4 regions of the Pseudalkalibacillus sp. A8 genome follow, and region 2 is predicted to be linked to each of the others. Evidence: riboswitches for the same ligand, from Rfam matches in the RefSeq annotation. Region 2 holds a riboswitch; each other region holds the start of a gene.
The links. Region 2 has a riboswitch for thiamine pyrophosphate ahead of thiT (energy-coupled thiamine transporter ThiT). Riboswitches for the same ligand answer to the same signal wherever they lie in the genome.

Region 1 (5,667 bases), 1.6 Mb from region 2:
CGCCGCATCGATGCTGATGTCTGCTGTGAATGAATCGAATGAGGGAGCCGATCATGGAGAGCGGAAGCAGCTGAAGCTTGTCGAGGAGATGATACATCAATCCCAGCTTGAAATGCGGGCGCTTCTTTTACACTTAAGACCAGTTGCGCTGAAAGGGAAAACACTTGAAGAAGGCATCAAGGAATTGCTGATGGAGCTATCACAAAAAGTTCCGCTTGAGATCGATTGGAAGCTAGAATCGATTCCTTTGAAAAAAGGTGTGGAGGACCACTTGTTCCGGATTTTACAAGAATCGGTGTCCAACACGCTTCGTCATGCAAAGGCAAACTCACTTGAGGTGTTATGTATCGAACGTGAAGGGACCGTCCTGATGCGGGTTGTCGATGATGGAGTCGGCTTTGATGTGGAATCGAGCAAGGCAGGTTCATATGGACTGCAAAACATGCATGAACGTGCTGTAGAGCTGGGCGGGACGTTGAAAATCATCAGCGTGCCGAACAAGGGGACACGGCTGGAAGTAAGGATTCCTGTCATACGAGAGGGGGATGAAAACGATGATTAGAGTATTATTTGCAGATGATCATGAAATGGTGAGGATCGGTGTAGCGGCTTATCTGTCGAATCAACCGGATATCGAAGTCGTCGGTGAAGCAGGAGATGGCGGGGAAGCGGTCGATCTAGCTCTTGAGCTGCGCCCGGATGTGATTCTGATGGATCTTGTCATGAAAGAGATGGACGGGATTGAAGCGACGAAACAGATCATCGACCAATGGCCTGAAGCAAAGATCATCATTGTGACGAGTTTTCTTGATGATGAGAAGGTGTATCCGGCACTTGAAAGCGGAGCGACGAGTTACATGCTGAAAACCTCGAAGGCAAGTACGATTGCTGATGCGGTCCGTGCCACATATCGCGGGGAAATGGTTCTTGAGCCTGAAGTGACAGGTAAAATGATGACGAAAATGCGTCGTGGCAATGTACGGCCTCCTCATGAAGATTTGACGAACCGGGAACTCGAAATTTTGATGCTGATAACGGAGGGTAAGACGAACCAGGAAATTGCCGATGAGCTGGTGATCGCGTTGAAAACAGTGAAAACCCACGTCAGCAACATCCTCGACAAACTTGAAGTTCAGGATCGAACACAAGCCGTCATCTATGCTTTTAAAAATTCGCTCGTGAAGTAGGCGCTAGATGGACATGTCGTGACAATTTTCATTTTGGAATCCTATCGCGATACCCAAATCGCACCCCCAGACCTCCAATAGCAGAAAAAATCGCTCCGGTAGCGATTTTACTGGATGAAAATCTTCTTTCCTGAAAAATCATTTGACTTTTTGGCTATACATGTTACGATTACATCGAAAATACTATACAAGACGATCCACTAGGGGGGCCTTCTCGTAAAGGCTGAGATTAAAGTGTAGCTTTAAGACCCTTGGAACCTGATCTGGTTTATACCAGCGTAGGGAAGTGGTGGTTAGGGTTACATAACGACTATGGACCGATTCTACACTCAACCAACCACTTTCTTGAAAAAAGAAAGTGGTTTTTTAATTGAAATAATTGCAGAATCGTGGGTCGTCTGGAAAAAGGAGAGGAATATACATGTCTTTTTCAAAGCACGTAAGGAAAGCAGCAGATCCGATCTGGGAAGCGAGCTTTAAGCATCCTTTTGTAACAGGGATCGCTGATGGAACACTCCCGCTTGAGAACTTCCGGTATTACGTTCTGCAGGACGCCTACTATCTGTCCCATTTTGCGAGGGTTCAATCGTTGGGTGCAGCGAAATCACCGAACATTGAAACGACAGCAAGCATGGCGTCCCATGCAAAAGGTACTTACGAAGCGGAGTTGTCATTGCATGAGAATTTTTCGAAACAACTCGGGATCACAGACGAAGAACGGTTCACCTTCCAACCAGCACCGACAGCGTATGCATACACATCCCATATGTACCGTGCGGCGCAATTTGGCCATCTCGGGGATATCATCGCTGCGATTTTACCGTGTTACTGGCTTTATTATGAAATTGGTGAACGACTCCAAGGATTCAAACCTGATGAACCGATTTATCAAGAATGGATTGCCGCGTATGGCGGGGAATGGTTCCGCGAGCTTGTAGAGGAACAGATCCACAGATTCGACCAGATCGCTGAAAACGTGACGGAGTCGGACCGCGAACGGATGAAAGAGCATTTTATCATCAGCAGCCAGTATGAATTTGAGTTCTGGGAAATGGCCTACACCTTACAAAAATGGCCGATCGACCTCCAACAACACGCAGGAACAGGAAAGGGTGCAACATCATGAACAAAGGTCTGAAGCTGACAGATATCCTCGTTACAATCGTCATAGCCATCGGGTTCGGAATTGTTTATAAGCTGTGGGGTCCGCTCTATTACCTTGTAAAACCACTTGGGCTCCACATCGATCAACTGATTTATGGAATGTGGTTCATGGCAGCTACCGTTGCGTTCCTCATCATCCGTAAACCAGGGGTCGCTTTCCTGGCAGAAGTCGCTGCCGCATCCGGCGAGTTCCTGGTCGGATCCGAATGGGGTCTTGAAGTGCTGTTATTTGGTGTCGTGCAAGGGTTGTTTGCTGAGCTCGTCTTCATGGCATTCCGGTATAAGCGCTTTGATGTTACGGTTGTGAGTCTTGCGGCAGTCGGTTCAGCAATCGGTTCAATCATCATGGATTATTACAAAGGCTATATCGAGGATCTTGCTTTGTGGAACCTCAGCCTTTTCCTTGGTTTCCGTATCATCGGGTCGATTCTTATAGCAGGAGTGGCTGCCTATTATCTCGTGAAAGCGCTCGAAAAGACCGGGGTGACGAACCTGGTGCGCCCGGCATCAAAGAAAGATTACGATGCACTCGATCAGTAGCGGGGTGATTCGATGATCCAACTTGAAAATCTCCGTCTCAAGTTTCCGGGTGACGAACAGTTGCTTTTCAAAGATTTATCGCTCCATATTGAAAAAGGGGAAAAAGTCCTTTTACTTGGACCGTCCGGCTGTGGAAAATCGACCTTGCTGCAAGTCATGTCGGGTATCATCCCGAAATCGATCGAGGTTCCGATGAAAGCTGATCAAATCCAGAAACCCGTATCCTGGGGCTATGTCTTCCAGGATCCAGATTCGCAGCTTTGTATGCCTTATGCAGACGAGGAGCTGGCTTTCGTTTTCGAAAACCTGCAAGTACCGCGTAAAGATATGCCCGACAGGATCAAAACACTTTTAAAAGCAGTAGGGTTACAACTGGCTGATCCTCATACCAATATCCATACGCTGTCTGGAGGGATGAAACAGCGGCTGGCGATCGCTTCGATTCTTGCTCTCGAGCCCGATGTCTTGTTTCTGGATGAGCCGACAGCCTTACTCGATCCTCAAGGGACTGAAGAAATTTGGGAAACAGTCAAAGCGATCAGCACGGATAAAACCCTGTTGATCGTGGAGCATAAGCTGGATCATGTTCTAGATCTGGTCGATCGTATCATCCTGTTCAATGGAGAGGGCGAGATCATTGCAGATGGCGAGAAGGATTGGGTCCTGAAAAATTACCGGAAAACGATGAAGGAGCAGGGTATCTGGTATCCTGGCGTTTGGCAGGACTATTTAAGCGGCCGACCTTTGAAAAAAAACGCAGTATCCAATCAGGAAGTTGTGCTTCATCTCAACAATTTTAAAGGTTACAGGAAGAAGAAGCCTTTTATCTCAGTAGAAAAGGCTACGGTTCGAGCAGGAGAGTGGATTGCAATTGTTGGTGAAAATGGAGCAGGAAAGTCCACGCTGTTACACGCGCTCATGCAATTTATCAAGACAGCAGGAATGTATGAAATTCACGGCAACCCAATTAAAAAGGGAAAACAGATTGCAAATCATCTGACCTTCGTCTTTCAAAACCCGGAGTTCCAGTTCGTGACCAACTCGGTTTATGAGGAAATCGCTTATGGATTGAGGCTAGAGAAGCTTGACGAGGTGGTCATTCAAAAGAAGGTGCTCGAGCTGCTTGATCGCTTCCGACTCATTCCATTTCAAAATCATCACCCCTATCATCTCTCGATGGGACAGAAGCGAAGATTGAGTGTCGCCGCTTCGATTGTGAAGGGCCAGCCGATATTGCTGTTGGATGAGCCGACGTTCGGCCAGGACTCGCAAAACACATTCGCGTTGTTGGAGATGCTTGAAGATTATCGGAAGGCTGGCGTTACGATTCTCATGGTGACGCATGATACCAATATCGTCGAGCATTTCGCTACCCGGGTCTGGACAATTGAAAACGGATTACTGTCACGTGACGTCCACATAGAGGTCAGGGAGCATGCACATGCCTAGGAGGGATGGAAATGGATCTTAACTTTAATGAAACCTGGCTTCATAAAATCAATCCGACACTGAAGCTGTTCACCATGATGATCCTCTTCATCTTCGTCCTTTTTGTGCATCAGCTCAATTGGCTGATCAACCTTACAATCGGAGCCTTGATTTTGCTCTGGTTCTTTTCCGGCCATCCGAAAAAGCGGATCAGCCTTCTGTTGATTCCGTTTCTGATCATTTTCATTTCGACTTCCTCCTCGATGATTTTGTTCGGGAAAGGTGATACGACATGGGTGAAGTGGGGTCTGGTCCATATTACGGAAGAGAGCTTTTACAGAGGCTTTCATCTCGGTTTCAGGGCATTGATTTTTGCAACGCTTGGTTTGACCTTCGCGCTTACCACGCGTCCCGTCAACTTGTTTTATTCATTGATGCAGCAGGTGAAGCTGAATCCGAAGTATGCATATAGCTTCATGGCGGGTCTCCGGTTGATCCCGATCATGGTCGAGGAATTTTTGACGATCCGGAATGCGATGAAAGTAAGAGGCGTCCAACAGCAGAGAGGACTTCGAGCATTCTATTTTAAAATCAAGTCCTACTCGATTCCGTTGTTATCCCAAAGCATCCGACGGGCGCACCGGATCGCGGTCGCAATGGAAGCCAAACGTTTTACAGGGGTGGGAGGACGGACCTACTACTATAAATTGGGGTTCTCGGTAAACGATGGTATATTCGTTGCTTACCTTGGCGTAATTATTCTATTAGGTTATTATCTTTCGGTCGTTTGGCCGCTCTTCCCGGTAGGAGACGTCCGTTACTAGAGTGAAAGAAAGGTGAAGGCTCTTTGAAACATGAATTGCATGTCATTTCGACAGGTAGTCAATTTGCACCCAGGTTTTCCGAGATTGTCAGCGCCATCCATGATCATGTCGATTTTATTCATATCCGTGAGAAAACGTGGACAGCGAGGGAACACATAATGGCCATTGAACTGATGTTAGAAGGCGGAGTCCCCCTTAAAAAAATCATCATCAATGACCGCGTGGATGTTGCCATCGTATCAGAAGCAGGAGGAGTCCAGCTGGCAAATCATAGTTTAGAAGTATCAGTTGTGAGAGAATCCTTTCCACTGTTAAAAATCGGGCGTTCGGTCCATTCCGTGGAAGAAGCATTGAAGGCTGAAAACGAGGGAGCGGATTATCTCATCTACGGACACATTTTTGAAACAGCCTCCAAGCCAGGCCTTGAGCCGAGAGGATTGAAGCAGTTGGGGGTCCTGGCTCAAAGAATGAGCATACCGGTAATTGCGATCGGGGGAATCAAGCCTGGGAATACGCCCGATGTC
Region 2 (5,667 bases):
ACTGAGTCGGTTTCTGAATTCCTCTTCAGAAAAAGGGTTCTCCTTCGTTTTTTCAGATTTGAATTTCACCATGAATTCTGTACAGTATCCATAATGGATATCTTCTGTTTTCATATGGCTCTGTGCCTTATGGTGCTCTGCATTCACAAGTTCATCCATCGATGGACCTGAGCTGCTGACCTCTGGAAGCTCTTTCCCTTCAAGTACAGCTAAAAATCCTTCATAGATCGTGACGAGACCTTGACCTCCAGAATCGACCACTCCTACCTCTTTCAGGACTGGCAATAAGTCCGGGGTACGTTCCAGGGATTCTTTTGCCTCTTTTAATGTTTGCTTCATGACTTCAACCATATCGTCTGATTTACGAGCAGCTTTCGTCGCTTTTTTGGCAGCATCCTTAGCTACGGTCAAGATCGTCCCTTCCACCGGTTTCATTACTGCCTTATAAGCAGTTCCTACGCCAGCTTCAAAAGCTTCAGCAAACAGTTTCGTGTCAATTTCGCTGTTACCTTCGATCGCTTTTGAAAAGCCTCTGAACAACTGGGACAGGATGACACCTGAATTACCTCGTGCCCCCATGAGCAATCCTTTTGAAAAAGAAGTTGCAACCTTGCTCGCATCATCAGTTGTAATATTTTTGATTTCCTTAACACCTGACGTAATAGTCAAATTCATGTTTGTACCAGTATCCCCATCAGGGACTGGGAAAACATTTAGAGCGTCTACCATTTTTACGTTTTTGTTCAGGTTGTCCGCTCCGAAAATGAACATTTGGGAAAGTTTATTCCCGCCTACCTTCTTAACTGTCACGAATCCTTCCTCCTCGTTACGGGTTCGTCACCCTCACGCCTTGAACAAAAATGTTGACCGAATCTACTGATAGTCCGAGCATCTGATCAAGCGTATACTTCACTTTTGTTTGTACATTGTGAGCTACTTCAGAAATTTTCGTTCCATAGCTGACGATGATATACATGTCTATGTGTACTTCATCCTCTTCTTGCCGCACCACAATTCCACGGCTGAAATTGTCTCTGCCTAGAAGTTCAGTTATGCCATCTTTAATTTGCTTTTGCGAGGCCATTCCGATAATACCATAACAATCTATCGCAGCTCCACCTGCAATTGTAGCAATAACATCGTTAGAAATATCAATTTCTCCGTACTTTGTTTTCATTTCTATAGACATGCAGAATCCTCCCTTGGATTATAATGACCTATGGCTAGTGTCATTTTACTATAATATCCTTCATTTTGAAAGAATATATCATGGAATCAAGATTAGGTGTGTCAAGTAAATAAACTTGATAAACATTGTTGCATTCTTCTATATCTCATGCTACTATAATGTAGTGTTTTCGTAAAAGTTTACTAAATGAGATTATTCAATTTTCTTATTTGCAATAAAGGAGGTACCAATCATGGCTAGAAAATGTGTTGTTACTGGTAAGAAGACAAACTTTGGAAACAAGCGTTCTCACGCGTTGAACACTACTAAACGTAAATGGGGAGCGAACGTTCAAAAAGTTCGTATTCTTGTTGACGGTAAACCGAAACGTGTATATGTATCTGCTCGTGCCTTGAAGTCAGGCAAAGTAGAACGTGTCTGATCAAAAGCAGAAAAAGGACTGGTTCATTCTTATGATGAGCCAGTCCTTTTTTATGGTGGTATTCGAGTTTAGTGCGCGTTTTAAAGATGATTTGCTTGTTTTAAAGATATTTTTGATTTTTTAAAGATATTTTCTAATTTGTTCCATTTTCTCTTTCATTTTTAAAGATAATCAGGATGGACGACGTATCTTCCCGTTTTCCGTACCAACGCAGTTCCATGAATGATGAAACAAAAAAGCACCTGAGTTGGTGCTTTTTTGTTACCCTTTTTTAAATGATCCTAAGATCGCCCTAACGAATCCGCCTAAAAACTTTGGCAGCTTGATGGTATAAAATTTCATGATTCCGCCTCCTCCAACGTTAGTTTCCAGAAGACTCCCCTTCGGAAATTTAACATTCTATTTAAGTATATTCGTCTACTTAGAAATAGTACCCGGAGTTTGTAATTTTCCATCTCGATCTTTGCTTCTTATCATCATAATTATGCCGTCATCAAATGAATAAGTACCTTTTTTTGTTACAAGCTCATTTGAAATGCAAAGGGTCGATCCCCATTCTATCTTCGCCTCCTCCAACGGATAACGAAAACCAACAAGCGTCATGCCTGTTACGAGCGGGGAAAATGGAAGGAAAGAAACATACGGAAATTCATGACTCGCTTCAATTGTATATGACCCCGGACTCCTCATCACGATGATGTTATCCCGGTCTACAATCTCCACCTCTATCTTGTGTTCCAAACCTACCTTCAAGAGTTGGATATTGATCAATTCATGATCCAAACGGCCGCCTGTTGCGCCATATAAAATGATTTTTTCTGGCCTTTGTTCTATCGTCCATCTTAGTGCCAGTTCCAGATCTGTCATGTCTTTTTCACATTCGAATGTATAGAGTTCCATTTGTTTTTCTTGAAGTCTGGTAAATTCTTCACCTGAAATAGAATCAAAGTCACCGAAGGCGGCTATTGGCTTTATATCTCTTTTTTGAAGGTAAAGGACCCCTTCATCCACCCCTATAAACAATGCATCATCCAATTGGAGCCGATCGGGCAGAAGATATTCAGGTCCTCCAGAAACTAAACAAATCGTCTTCAATAAGGTCACTCTCCATGAACCAACTTAGGAGCTGTTTTTGATAAAAGAACTAATAGAATCACTGTCAGAATAAATGTCGGTGCAATATAAGAAAAATTATACATGAAGGAATAGGTAAATGCTGGTGTACCTTCAGGTGCCTGATCAGCGAAAAATGCCACCCCAGAAATGACATGGCTTGTAAGGCGGAGTATGCTTCCAATAAAGGTACCTGCAATGATCAACAATACTCTCTTACCGAATGAATCGCTCCACTTCGGTCTTGCAAGGCCAGCCAATCCAACGACTAGAAATGCCAATGGGTAATCTAGGATGACCTGTAAGAAATAATAGATATACGGATTGATCAATAATTGCAATAGACCGATCAACATCCCAGTCAATACCCCAGCAAATAACCCTCTACGAAAAGCCATGATAAAAATAGGTACCATCTCCAACGATACTGAACCTCCAAAAGCCCATGGACCGCTCAATTTAATAAATCCTAGTATAATCCCTAAAGCGGCCATAATTGCAACTTCAGCAATCAATAAATTACGATTTCTCATTTCTATTCTCCCCTTACAGTAAAGAACCCTTGACTGAACAATTAAAAAGCAACTGCATAGGGATACAGTTGCTTTCATCAAATATAAATCACTTGAAAGCCAACTTCCCTCCGCAGGTTTGATCCTGTTCAGGTTCTCAGGGTCAGGAGCATACACTCCACTCTCAATCTCTTCAAGAGATTCCCCTAGTGGTTTCATTACTATATTTTTATTTCTAAATCATTATACACCACGGATGGCGTCAATTGCATCCTTCCGGTTTTCTTTTTTGTAGATAGCAGATCCAGCCACCAGCACATTCGCACCATATTCCCGGCATAACTTAGCTGTTTCTGGATTGACACCCCCATCAACCTCAATTTCGATTTCCAATCCTTTTTCCTTACAAAGCTCAGAAACTTCCTTGATTTTCGGAAGAACCCGGTTTATGAAAGATTGACCACCGAATCCAGGGTTCACAGTCATCAGCAAAACAAGGTCCACATCTTCAATGACATGTTCAATCATACTGACTGGTGTGTGAGGATTGAGAACAACTCCTGCTTTTTTACCATGGTCTTTGATCAAATTTACTGTACGGTGCAGATGCGGGCAAGCCTCCACATGAACAGAAATGATATCCGCACCTGCTTTAGAAAATTCCGGAATGTATTTGTCAGGGTTTTCAATCATCAGATGGACATCCAGTGGAAGATCCGTGATAGGTCTTATTGCATCGACAATCAACGGTCCAATCGTAATATTCGGTACAAAGTGTCCGTCCATGACATCGACATGGATATAGTCTGCTCCCCCTGCCTCAACATCTTTTATTTCCTCTCCTAACCGGGAGAAATCTGCTGAAAGGATCGATGGTGCAATTTTAGTCATGACTAATACCTCCGTTTTTGGTCTTTGATCTCTTGAAGAAATTGTACGTAATGGTCATAACGGAATTGAGAGATTTCGTTATTTCCCAAAGCTTCTTTTACTGCACACTTCGGTTCTGATATATGGGTACACCCTCTAAATTTACAATCCGGACGGCGATCCCTCATTTCAGGAAAGTAGATTGATAAGTCCTCTGGTTCGATTTCGATGAAATCCAGTGAGCTGAAGCCAGGAGTATCTGCTACAAGCCCTTCTCCAAAAGGGATCAGTTCGACATGTCTTGTTGTGTGCTTCCCTCTTCCAAGATGATCAGAAATATCGTTGGTTTCCAGGTTTAATTCAGGGTTTAATGCATTCAACAATGTCGACTTACCGACACCTGACTGGCCTGCAATGACCGTTACCTTATCCTCAAAAAGTGCTCTTACCTCTCCTAATCCTCTTTGTTCCAAAGAAGAAGTTTCGATAACTTGGTAGCAGATCTTACGGTATACCTCCAACTCTTTTTCGATTTCCTTGTCATCTGTCAATAAATCAAGTTTACTAACACAAATAACCGGAAGAATATCGTTCGCTTCAATATGGACTAAAAACCGATCCAAAAGGAGCGAATTAAAGCTTGGCCGGCGTGCGGAAAAAATGATAAGTGCCTGGTCAATATTTGCAACAGGTGGTCTGATCAGTTCATTCTTCCGTTCGAAGATTTCCATAACATAACCGTCTGTCTGGTTGGTCGATTCAAATACAACTTCATCACCAACAAGAGGTGTCAACTTTCGTTTTCGAAAATTCCCTCTTCCTCGGCATTGATAGATTTCATTTTCTTCTTCACTTTTCACATAATAATACCCGCTCAATGCTTTAATGATCGTTCCTTTTGGCATGCAGTTCATCTACTCTCCATTCTGAAAGTTTTTCGCTTCTTCATACGTATATGATTCATTATAATACTCTTCATCGTCTACATAGACTTTGTAACTACCTTCACCGTTATACTTTATGGTCAAAGGGATTTCGAACATTTCTGTTTCAGAGATTTTTTTATCGACAATCGTTTGCTCCCCGTTCGCGTCATTCGTCACGATCCGGACCTGTTTCGGTTCATTCTTTCGTTCCTTATCGTTTCCGTTTCCATTTCCATTTCCATTTCCATTTCCATTTCCATTTCCATTACCATCACCGCTACCGGCATCATCATCGCTACCGGCATCATCATCGCTGAATTCTATCTCCACCATATCTTTGATGGTGACTGGCTCTGGTACACCTTTTGAAACGGTCACGGTAATTTCATCACCAGCCCTCACTGTTTCACCTGGATTCGGATTCGTACTTATGATGTTCCCTTCGTCAATATCCTCTGAATACTCCCGTTCAGCTTCTTTTAAGTTGAGCCCATTTTCATTTGCATACGTTTTTGCTTCTTCAAGTGACTTTCCTGATAGGTCTGCAAGATCAAATGGAGGAGGCCCACTGCTGACATATAAAATCAAAACTTCTTGGCCCGGCACGACCATTTCCCCTGCTTCCGGAATTTGTTC
Region 3 (5,667 bases), 960 kb from region 2:
AAATTGTGCTGAATTGGAACATATATTCATAGATTACAAGGAAAATATACGATGAATGGGTCACTATTGAATTGATTTAGACTTACCCGATTTTAAGAGTTATTCCATGAGAGGGGGGGCGAGTGATGAGCATCTTGTAATGGCTCGTCACCCATTATGGATTATGAAAACAAGAAGACCTTGCCTTAATTTTAATAAGACAAGGTTCTTGAATCTCACATATCAATAATATAAAACATTGACTTTATTACACTTTAGACATTTTTCATAATTTTGATGACCTTGAAAATGATGATCACAATTTTGCTGTAAATCTATTAGACGTTTCTCTAAAAAAGCAAGATGAGCTTTGTATTGATTAATTTCCTCTTCGATTTTTTGAGCATCCACCGTAATATAACCTCCTCAGAAAGTTACTGATATATACTACCTCCAGATTGCTTAAACTCTTCTGCTTTTTCCTTCATACCTTTATCAATCGCTTCCTTCGTATCAAGTTTGTTTTCTTTCGCATAATTACGAATATCTTGTGAGATTCTCATGCTACAAAATTTTGGTCCACACATTGAACAGAAATGTGCTGTTTTTGCACCTTCCGCAGGTAGAGTTTCATCATGATATTCCAATGCTCTTTCAGGATCTAAGGATAGATTGAATTGATCTCTCCAGCGGAATTCAAATCGAGCTTTTGATAAGGCATCATCTCTTTTGTGTGCACCTGGATGTCCTTTTGCCAGATCAGCAGCATGGGCAGCGATTTTATAGGTAATGACTCCTTCACGAACATCATCTCTATTCGGTAGGCCTAAATGTTCCTTTGGTGTGACATAACAAAGCATGGCTGTTCCATACCAACCAATCATTGCTGCACCGATAGCAGAGGTAATGTGATCATAACCAGGTGCTATATCAGTTGTAAGAGGTCCAAGGGTATAGAATGGTGCTTCCTTACAAACTTCAAGTTGTTTATCCATGTTTTCTTTTATAAGATGCATCGGCACATGTCCAGGACCTTCGACCATGACCTGTACGTCGTGCTCCCATGCAATCTGTGTCAACTCCCCAAGAGTCTCCAGTTCTGCAAACTGCGCTTCATCATTCGCATCTGCAATGGACCCAGGACGTAAACCATCTCCTAAAGAGAATGCAACATCATAAGTTTTCATAATTTCACAAATTTCTTCGAAGTGGGTATATAAAAAGCTTTCTTTATGATGATATAGACACCATTGTGCCATGATTGAACCGCCCCGTGAAACAATTCCTGTCAAACGTTTCGCTGTTAACGGGACATATCGTAAAAGGACACCCGCATGAATGGTGAAGTAATCAACACCTTGCTCAGCTTGTTCAATCAAGGTATCGCGGTAAATCTCCCATGTAAGGTCTTCAGCAATACCATTAACTTTTTCCAGAGCTTGATAAATAGGAACGGTACCGACAGGAACGGCTGAATTTCGAACAATCCATTCCCGGGTTGTATGAATGTTTTTCCCTGTTGATAAATCCATAATATTATCAGCACCCCAGCGTGTCGCCCAAGTCATTTTTTCAACTTCCTCTTCGATGGAAGAAGAAACAGCTGAGTTTCCAATATTCGCATTGATTTTAACATGGAAATTACGTCCTATGATCATAGGCTCTGTCTCTGGATGGTTGATATTAGAGGGTATGATCGCCCGGCCTCTTGCGACTTCATCCCGTACAAATTCGGGATCCATATTTTCCCTTAATGCGATAAATTCCATTTCTGGAGTGATTATTCCCTTTTTTGCATAATGGAGCTGTGTAACATTTCTTCCTTTCTTTGCACGTAATGGGTTACGTTTTAAACCAGGAAATACGTTATGGTTGGCACGAGGGTCATCTTTATCACGATAACCATTATCTTCAGGCTTTATGTCTCGACCCTGATATTCTTCAACATCGCCCCGTTCATGTATCCATCTGCTTCGAAGTGAAGGAAGGCCTTTTGTAATGTCTACTGAATAATCATCATCCGTATAAGGACCGCTTGTATCGTAGACACGTACTGGCAGATTTTCTTCTTCACCAAAAGAACCTGTTGTCGGATTCAATTCAATTTCGCGCATCGGAACCTTGATATCAGGTCTTGAACCTTGTACGTAAACTTTCTTACTACCTGAGAAACTTGACATGATGGAAATGTTTTTTTCATTCAATGAGGTTGCTGACATTAATCAATCTCTCCTTTGTTATGATTTAAAGGACGAGATCCAGAACAAGACAACGGCATGAGATGAAAGCTGAACATAAAAAAGCCGGATCCCAAAAATGCATGGACCCGGCTTCATATGTAGAAGTATCATCTCAATAAAAGAGGTTATATCTAACTTCCCCACGCTGGTATGATCCAGATCAGGTCCAAAGGGTCAAGAAACTTTAATGTGTTTCTCTCTCAGCCCAAACTATTGGACTCCCCTAGTTATTGCTTATTCAATTGCATTTCAGTATACATGAAATTCCGGTAAAATAAAAGGCGATATAGTTAATTCATAATTTTATACTAGCCAACTTTAATAGAATAACCCTTCAAAAACAAAGAGCTTGGAAAAAACCTAGCTTGAGGTGAATGAATCATAATGCTATGGGAAAATTTTGATAAAAATGAAATCAGTATTTTACTTATGTTGATAATAACATTTATCATTGTCTGGCTTCTTCCGAAGAGATTACCTCGTAAAATTACATATTTAAGTTTATTATGGGGGTTATCGAGTGGAATGTTGTTGGATTTTACAATAGGTGGGGGGCAAATGGACTTTTATAAGGTAAATGATGTCCAAAACTATGAATTATTCGATTTCCTCTATTATGTTTTATTCAGTCCATTTGGTTATTTCTTTGTCTATTTTTATGAACACTCGATATCAATAAATATACTTTATTTGGTATGTAATAGGGTGGAGCTTCGTTGCGGTAGGAGTAAATTGGCTTCTTACATTGCTGGATATCATTCAATTCCAGAAAGGTTATATACTTCCTTACTCATTTGCGGTATTTTTGATTATCCAGACAATTACGGTCCTTTACTATGAATTCATCAAATCAAGACAGGAAGTATTTTCAGGGAATGTGCTTTAATTTTTGGCATCTCTTTTTATCAGGGCATACGCTCATTTTTTGTAATTTTCAATCCCATCTTTCAATTTTTTTCAAACAACAAGGTGTAGAAATATCGATTATGTTTTGGTAGTTGAATTGCGGGCTCTACATAAAAAAACCTGAAGTAGCTGGGAATGGCTCACTTCAAGGTTTGTGACAGAATTCTATTTTAGTTTAATACAAGTGATCAAGAACGGTTGGTTAAAGAAAATCCGGTACTATCAAGGATTTGTTGTACCTTGACTCATTTCTTCCTTTATAGATCCCTTATACTGTAAGCCAAGGATCAGTCCGATCACAGTACTAGCAGTCAAGAACATGAAGACAAACCAGTAGCCTCCTGATCTGCCTGAACCATCAGAAATAGCAAGCAGTCCCGTCAATATTGGAATCCCTATCGCACCACCGCTATTCCGGCTAAGTTGTACCATTGCACCGACAACCGCTTGTTTACTCTCGGAGACTGCATTTTGAGCCGGAAGCAAAAATGTCGGAAGAAGAATGCCCAGACCGAATCCTAAAAGGAAAATGAAGATATATGAAATAAAGTTGAACTCCTGTATCATACTCATAACACTCAATGCAGCCAAACTTATACAGGACATGATCCAACCCACTACACTTATCGATTTGTAGCTGAATCGTTTGATGATACGGCCACTGATGATTACGCCGAGCCCCATGCCTGCCATGAGTGGAATGAGCAATTTGCCGCTATTCACTGCTCCAGACCCGAGAACATGATTCGCGTAAAGAGGCAATATGGCAATGGCTCTATACATCAATATACCGACTAGGAAAGCACTGATGTTTGCCAGCTGGACGTTCCTGATCCGAATTAGATCTGGTGAAATCACAGGATCTTCATGCTTCTTTTCTTGAAAAACGAAAAAGAGTAAAAGAAGGATACTTGCTATGAATAAAGTCAGAGTAATGCTATCGAATCCCGTTTCACCAAGACGTGTCCATGCTTGAATCATCATTGCAATAGAAGCGCCAAGAATAAAAGCACCTATCCAATCAAAATATTTTAGTGACCTATTGAATGCTGTTGGCGGATCTGTAAAACGGTATATGAAAAGTATGGATAAGACTCTAAATGGGATCACGATGTAAAATGCCCAATTCCAACCGAATCGTTGAGCAACCATACCACCAAGAATAGGACCAAGAACATTTGAAAGCAATTGGATGGCTGCATACATTCCCATCGCTTTCCCTCGATCTTCGATAGAAAAGAGGGTTGCGATAAGAGCTATGGTCACAGGACCTAATGCCCCGACTCCCAGTCCCTGGATCATTCTTGCCATGATGAAGAAAAGCATGGAGGAAGATAGACCACATAGTAATGATCCGATCAGGAATATCGTCATCCCCAGTATGAAGAATTTTTTATAACCGTACGAATCAGCAAGCTTTGAAAAAAGCGGAATCGTGATCGTCGAAGCCAGCAAAAAAATACTGAACGCCCATCCGTAGAGCGATTCTCCTCCCAGATCGTCTGTAATCTGGGGGAGGATCGTTGCGACGACGGTTTGCATCAACATGTTAGTTGCTGTAGCAAAAAGGATACCTATAAATGGGATTTTCTTACTCACTGTGCTCTCCTTCTATTAGTTGTACATATCCTTCATCTGCATTTACACGGATCCTTTGTCCGCTATTGATTTTTTTGGTTGCCCCATCTATTCCAACGACTGAAGGAATCCCATACTCACGCGCCACAACCGACCCGTGCGTCATGGTACCTCCAATTTCCATGACCAGGGCTTTAGCTGAATGAAACAAAGGTGTCCAGCCCGGATCGGTAAAAGGAGCGATCAGTATTTCGCCTTCCTGTAAATCCGATTCCTCCGGTTTCAACACGACTCTTGCAATACCTTCAACACTTCCAGCGGAGGCAGGCGTTCCAATCAAAGCTCCTTCAGGTGCCAGGATTTCAGAAAGTCTTCCTGTTACTGATTCACCGTCACTTGTCAATACACGGGGAGGCGTAAGCTTTGAATAATGGGCGTATGTTTCTTTACGTTCTTGGATGATAGTGTCTATATCACCTTCAAAGTTCCCATCCATGATCGAAAGGAGCTCATCCAATGAAAAATAGTACATATCTTCTATCTGTTGAAGTCTGTTTTCTTTGGCCAGTCGTCTTCCTTCCTCTAATAAAGCATGCCGGTACTGATCCAAATAATTGACAAGCACATATTTATGGTGCTCCCTCATACCCATCAAATGGCGGGAGACGGAGACCAGCCGTTTGATGATCCTGGCTTTCCACCAACCGTCAGGCAATTCTTTGGCCCGTTGGATCAAATGTTCAGCCGCTTTGTCCGCTTCTAGCTGGCCTTGCTTGAATTTTTTTCGATGATCGCCTGGTGCTACACTACGCACATGCGTCAGGATAGGGGGGACGAGTTGGGTGGGGGTTTCGTGCCATCTCGGTTTGGTAATATCAATTTCTCCAGAACAGCGCATGCCATATTTGTTAATGAAGTCCTCAAATTCCTTCCGGAAGGCTTGTCCCCCGTTGAATCGGTCCAT
Region 4 (5,667 bases), 1.1 Mb from region 2:
TACGCAGAAAAAATTGCGAAAGAAAATAAACCGAGCAAACTGTCAATTCTTGATAAAAACCTAGAAATCGAAGAGGAAAGGACATATTGATAAAGGGGACCAGAACATTGCACAAAAGCTGATGTTCGGTCACCCTTTTTTAATGATGAGAAAACTTGGCTTATTTTTGGTTTTGGATTATCTTTAAAAATAAAAGCTATAACGAGAAAAATCTGAAATTATCTTTAAAAACCTGGGAATAATATCTTTAAAAATTACAAATTATCTTTAAAACTAAGAAATTATCTTAAAACCGGCGATTACATCTTAAGATCCGATTGGTCGACGTGTATATCCTTCGCACCGTTAAAAGCGGCGAAAGCTTCAAGCGCATCGCGGATCGCATGACGCAACTCGTTTGTTTTCTCCACCCAAGGTTCCAGCTGCAGCAACCGGACGACCAATACTCCATTTTTCCGGTCGATTTGCGGATCCATCCTTCCGATCAGGCGGTCTCCATATAAAATCGGCATCGCATAGGGGCCATATTTCCGTTTAGCGCGTGGAATATAGATCTCCCACTTATAATCGAAATCGAACAAGTCTTTGATCCGCTCCCGGCTCCATAACAGATTATCGAGAGGCGATATGAAGGTGACAGTACCGCCGGAAAATTCCAACGACTGGTCATTGCTCGCAAACCTTTCAAGCTCATCCAAATCTTCAGCTAACATGTAATACTGCCGTTCGGCTCCATCGATTTCAAGAGGAATGACCGTTCCATCAGCAACTCTCCGCTCAACTTCTGCGCGACGTTCCGCAGCCTTCAATTTTTGCCATCCGAACCTGAAGTCACGTGGATCAAAGACACGATACGCCCTGAGATATTTCTCAATCAGCATCTCCCGGGCAGTCGCTTCATCCATTGCGCTAGTATTGTCCAATAAATCCGGGCTGATCGACCCCTCTGTAATATCAAAATAACGCTCTGTACGTTCTCTTTTTACAACTCGGATGATTCCCGAATCCAACAACAGATTCAGTGCAAGCGAGGTTTCTTTCGTCTTTGGGAGCTTGTTATCCCAGTAGCCATGGACTCGTTTTTCCGATTGGAAAGCCCGGGAAGGAAGCGGTCCTTCGGATCTCAATTGCTCCATTACTGTGTCGACCACAAGCCCCTGTTTTTCTAACGACTCAGCTACATTTTGTTGGATCCGGATGCGGGTCGGTTCAAACATAGGGAAATCCTCCATCGGAATGACGCAGGCAGCATTCGCGAAATACTCGAATACTTTTCCTCCCGCTAAGAGATCATCCAGATGCTTTGGTTCATACCCTGGAATACGTGCACCCAACACTAAATGCTGATTTCGTTCCACGACAGACACAGGATCAAGCTGCACACATTCAAGCTTCTTGATCATTTGTAATGCGGAGGAAAGCGGACGATCCGCCCCCAATAAAGCTTGTTTAGATAAAAGGAATCTCCGAAGTGCGGATTTTTCCACAGGAAATTTTGGAGATGACATAATTAGCCCCCCGAATCGTTTAGAAAGAATACTTTTGAAAATCCTCAATCAGAACAAATGGATCGCTGAATACTTGGCGAAAACCATATCCGACAAAAAGCGGGGTTGTGGGATATCGAGGGATGATCTTGATGAATATCTTACCCAGCCAATGGTAGAAAAAGAGATTATAACTTGAGCAGCCTTGGCCATTATAATGATGAAGAATATAGTGTACGGTTTTCTGGATATAGTCCGCAGCCTGGTCGATTCCGGCGAGATCATCATTCATGACGATATTGAATTCGGTAAAACCGATCATAGGCATTGTTGATAGATTCAGTTGGACACCGTTGGAACAATGGATTTCATCTCCTATAAAATAATCTTCCTTCAGGTTTTCCCGGTAATCTACATCATTGAAGCCTATGATCTGCATATGCGGGTGTCGGACAGATCCTCCCGACAGAGGTCCATAGTTTTTAAAGAAAGAAACGGATTGATAGCTCCCTTGTTCCTCCATCTCCAACCATTTCTCGACTCCAAATCGAATCAATTTAAAAAGATGCGGCTTAGAATACTCGGATAGTTCAGATTCACAATCATCCGTTTCGATCAACACTGTCTGAAAAGCATCCTGTACGACGGGATATTTGTTTTTCACAAGGATGATCGAGTCCTGTGTTTCCAATAATTCCGAAAGGCCTTCTGTAACACAAAATGGGCAAGGTTTCTTCTGGTGGATGTTGTTCGGCTTTTTACGGGCGATTGATTTATCGAACTTTAGAATCGTTTCTTTTTTCATAGTATCACCAACGTGTTTATTCATATTAAAAACGTCTTCTACCTAATTATACGGCTGATCAATTCGGTTCGTCTATGCTGAGGCATTTTCTTTTCTTTTATTAAACCACCGACTCAGAAACTATGACCCTATCGATTTCTATGATGAATTTTTTAAATTCAAATAGGTTGAGCACTAGGGGAGCATGGATTGCTGAGAGGAGTGGATACTCTGACCCTTCGAACCTGATCTAGGTAGAACTAGCGTAGGGAAGTGGCTTTTTGCAGATTAATTATTAAAAGGTCACTAAGATATCTGGTGATCTTTTTACTTTTAACAAGCTTTTCGCAAAAGCTTAGGTTTTCTTTATGAAAAGATTATGAAGGAGATGTTTTGATTGGATATCCGGGAACAGGTCGTTTTAATTACAGGAAGCAGCAGGCCTTGGGGCTTCAATTGCCAAAGCTTTTGGCAGAGAGGGTGCAAGAGTAGTAGTCAACTACTTTAGAAATGAAGGAAAAGCGAGACAAGTTGTTGAAACAATCGGTGAGGATAGAGCGATTGCCATTCAAGCAGACATTAGACAACCTCAGGAAGTGGAAGCAATGTTCCATAAAGCTAGGATCATTTTAAAAAGCCGATCACAACCATCGTGAACAATGCATTGGTGGCCTTTAGATTCGATGCTGTCAATTAAGAAGAGTGCAGACATTTTCATGTGGGAAGACTATCAGACCCCATTTGAAGGTAGCGTTAAAGCAGCCCTGAATACAGTGAAAGCAGGCAAAAAAGATATGTCGGAGCTCAGGTTCGGCCGTGTCATCAATATTGGGACGAACCTTTTCCAAAACCCGGTCGTTGCCTATCATGAATATAACACGAGCAAAGGAGCACTCCTTGCTTTTACAGTCAATATGGTTTCTGGTGGATTATTAGAAAAAACAGATGCAAGTGCGGTTACACCTGATGAAGTATTTGCGATAATAATAGAAAACACACCACTCCAAAAAGTCACTACCCCCGACGATGTTGCGGATTCGGTCTTATTCTTCGCGTCTTCCTGGAGCAGGGCGGTCACTGGACAAAACTTAGTGGTCGATGGTGGATTGGTCATGAACTAGTTGTAAAAGTAGACAGATAGAGGAGTTGATAGAGAATGGATAAAAACGTTATTACCAACACATTGGATAAAGTCAGAAAGGAAAAGCCCCTGGTGCATAACATCACGAATGTGGTAGTGACGAATTTCACCGCAAACGGTCTGTTAGCTTTAGGCGTGTCACCTGTCATGGCTTATGCGAAAGAGGAAGTTGCAGATATGGCCAAGGTTGCAGGGGCAGTTGTTCTCAACATCGGTACTTTAGATGAAACTGTGGTAGAGTCGATGATCATTGCTGGGAAGGCGGCGAACGAGCATGGTGTTCCCGTTATTCTCGATCCTGTAGGGGCTGGTGCTACACCTTACCGGACAGAGACAGCGCGGAAACTTTTAAAAGAGATCGATATCTCGATCTTACGAGGGAATGCCGCAGAAGTAGCCAATGTGATCGGAGAAAGATGGACCATCAAAGGTGTGGATGCCGGGGAAAGGAACCGTGATTCTGTAAAACTAGCACGAACTGCTGCAGAGAAGCTGGGTCTTGTGGTAGTGGTTACTGGAGTAGATGATGTCATCTCCGATGGCGATAAGGCTTATGTGGCACGGAACGGTCATTTTATGCTCACGAGAGTCACAGGGACAGGCTGTCTGCTAAGTTCAGTGATCGGAGCTTTTTCGGCAGTGGAAAAAGATTTGGTCAAGGCCGCAACGTCGGCTGTAGCAAGCTATGGTATAGCAGCAGAGATGGCAGCTGAACGAAAAGGGGGTGAGGGACCAGGAAGTTTCCAGGTTGAATTCCTGAATGCCCTCTCACAGGTTTCCGCTGAGGATATCGATGAGATTGCATCAATTGAGGAACGATAACAATTTCTTCAGTTTTTACGTTTGTTTCGTCATCGATGGACTTACTTGTCGAAACAAGACTCCTTAACGGGTAATTCTTTTGTAAATAAACGATAAAGGTATTGTATATGGAAGAAGGTTGGATAATACTGCGAATGACTTACCATTCTGCAAGTAACATGTCCTATATAATCACCATTAAATTCCATAATGGAGTGAAAATCGAACCCTAAAATGAATCTTGATACGTTTCGGTAGTCCATTAGTAGGTATATTTATGAAGATTGTCTATTTCATTTTTAAATGAAGTTTATCAGAAATTCATACTGGTTTTACCTAACCTCCTTATAATCCAAGTGTACCAACATACTGAAGGGAGATTTTCTGATGAACCGAAAAGATTTGTTCCAGGATTCTGAAAAATTATTGCACCGATCTATGAACCGGAAAGACTTTTTGGATAAGGTGAGTAAAATTGCAGTCGTCGGTTTGGGTATGACACTGACACAGCCCTTGAACAATTTGAGAGTCGAAGCTGCTCCTCAATTTACAAGTTATCCTTTTACTTTAGGTGTCGCTTCTGGTGATCCGTTATCTGACAGCGTGGTACTGTGGACAAGGCTTGCCCCGGAACCACTGAATGGCGGTGGAATGCCGAATTATAATGTACCGGTCCAATGGGAATTGGCTGAGGATGAAGCTTTCCGGAAAATCGTGCAGCAAGGAACGGAGCTTGCAACCCCTGAACTCGGTCATTCAGTACATGTAGAAGTTGGTGACATGGAAGCGAATAAACAATACTACTACCGCTTTAAAGCAGGTAACGAAATCAGTCCGGTCGGGAAAACCAAAACACTGCCTGCACCGGGCCAACCTCTATCCAAACTGACTTTCGCTTTCGCCTCCTGCCAACAGTTCGAGCATGGATACTACACCGCTTATCGGCATATGGCAGAAGAAAAGCTCGATCTTGTGTTCCATCTCGGCGATTATATTTATGAATACGGCCCAAACGAATATATCTCCAAAACAGGTAATGTACGTACGCATAATGGTCCGGAAATCATCACGCTCGACGACTACCGGAATAGACTGGCCCAATATAAAAGCGACAAAGACTTGAGAGCCGCACATGCTGCGTGTCCTTGGATCGTAACATGGGATGACCATGAAGTTGAAAACAACTATGCCGATGAAATACCTGAAAAAGGACAATCCGTTGAAGAATTCATCCAGCGGCGTATTAATGCTTATCAAGCCTACTATGAACATATGCCGCTGAGAAAATCATCCATTCCTCAAGGTCCGGACATGAATCTGTATCGCCGCTTTACATACGGTGATCTCGTTGAATTCAATGTACTCGATACCCGGCAATACCGTGATGATCAAGCGAATGGCGACGGAATCAAACCTCCCAATGAAGAATCGATGGACCCTAATCGTACATTGAC

Region 1: another riboswitch for thiamine pyrophosphate. It lies ahead of tenA (thiaminase II); the one in region 2 lies ahead of thiT (energy-coupled thiamine transporter ThiT).
Region 3: another riboswitch for thiamine pyrophosphate. It lies ahead of thiC (phosphomethylpyrimidine synthase ThiC); the one in region 2 lies ahead of thiT (energy-coupled thiamine transporter ThiT).
Region 4: another riboswitch for thiamine pyrophosphate. It lies ahead of ACJROX_RS06085 (SDR family oxidoreductase); the one in region 2 lies ahead of thiT (energy-coupled thiamine transporter ThiT).

What each region holds. Positions count from the first base shown of each region.
Region 1 is NZ_CP174509.1:615,760-621,426, forward strand. Features, by position in the region: gene ACJROX_RS03225 (sensor histidine kinase) at 1-562, shown strand, start outside; gene ACJROX_RS03230 (response regulator) at 555-1,187, shown strand; TPP riboswitch at 1,380-1,489, shown strand; gene tenA (thiaminase II) at 1,609-2,313, shown strand; gene ACJROX_RS03240 (ECF transporter S component) at 2,310-2,891, shown strand; gene ACJROX_RS03245 (ABC transporter ATP-binding protein) at 2,904-4,340, shown strand; gene ACJROX_RS03250 (energy-coupling factor transporter transmembrane component T family protein) at 4,346-5,143, shown strand; gene tenI (thiazole tautomerase TenI) at 5,167-5,667, shown strand, end outside.
Region 2 is NZ_CP174509.1:2,257,064-2,262,730, reverse strand. Features, by position in the region: gene ACJROX_RS11760 (DAK2 domain-containing protein) at 1-810, opposite strand, end outside; gene ACJROX_RS11755 (Asp23/Gls24 family envelope stress response protein) at 827-1,189, opposite strand; gene rpmB (50S ribosomal protein L28) at 1,422-1,610, shown strand; gene spoVM (stage V sporulation protein SpoVM) at 1,872-1,952, opposite strand; gene ACJROX_RS11740 (thiamine diphosphokinase) at 2,028-2,705, opposite strand; gene thiT (energy-coupled thiamine transporter ThiT) at 2,711-3,256, opposite strand; TPP riboswitch at 3,345-3,453, opposite strand; gene rpe (ribulose-phosphate 3-epimerase) at 3,479-4,126, opposite strand; gene rsgA (ribosome small subunit-dependent GTPase A) at 4,129-5,010, opposite strand; gene pknB (Stk1 family PASTA domain-containing Ser/Thr kinase) at 5,020-5,667, opposite strand, start outside.
Region 3 is NZ_CP174509.1:1,299,139-1,304,805, forward strand. Features, by position in the region: gene ACJROX_RS06815 (serine protease) at 223-390, opposite strand; gene thiC (phosphomethylpyrimidine synthase ThiC) at 414-2,198, opposite strand; TPP riboswitch at 2,340-2,454, opposite strand; gene ACJROX_RS06825 (hypothetical protein) at 2,649-3,059, shown strand; gene ACJROX_RS06830 (MFS transporter) at 3,348-4,724, opposite strand; gene ACJROX_RS06835 (phosphoenolpyruvate synthase) at 4,717-5,667, opposite strand, start outside.
Region 4 is NZ_CP174509.1:1,158,388-1,164,054, forward strand. Features, by position in the region: gene ACJROX_RS06070 (DUF2188 domain-containing protein) at 1-90, shown strand, start outside; gene ACJROX_RS06075 (winged helix-turn-helix domain-containing protein) at 300-1,508, opposite strand; gene ACJROX_RS06080 (DUF4931 domain-containing protein) at 1,528-2,316, opposite strand; TPP riboswitch at 2,459-2,560, shown strand; partial or broken gene ACJROX_RS06085 (SDR family oxidoreductase) at 2,727-3,392, shown strand; gene thiM (hydroxyethylthiazole kinase) at 3,428-4,234, shown strand; gene ACJROX_RS06095 (alkaline phosphatase D family protein) at 4,601-5,667, shown strand, end outside.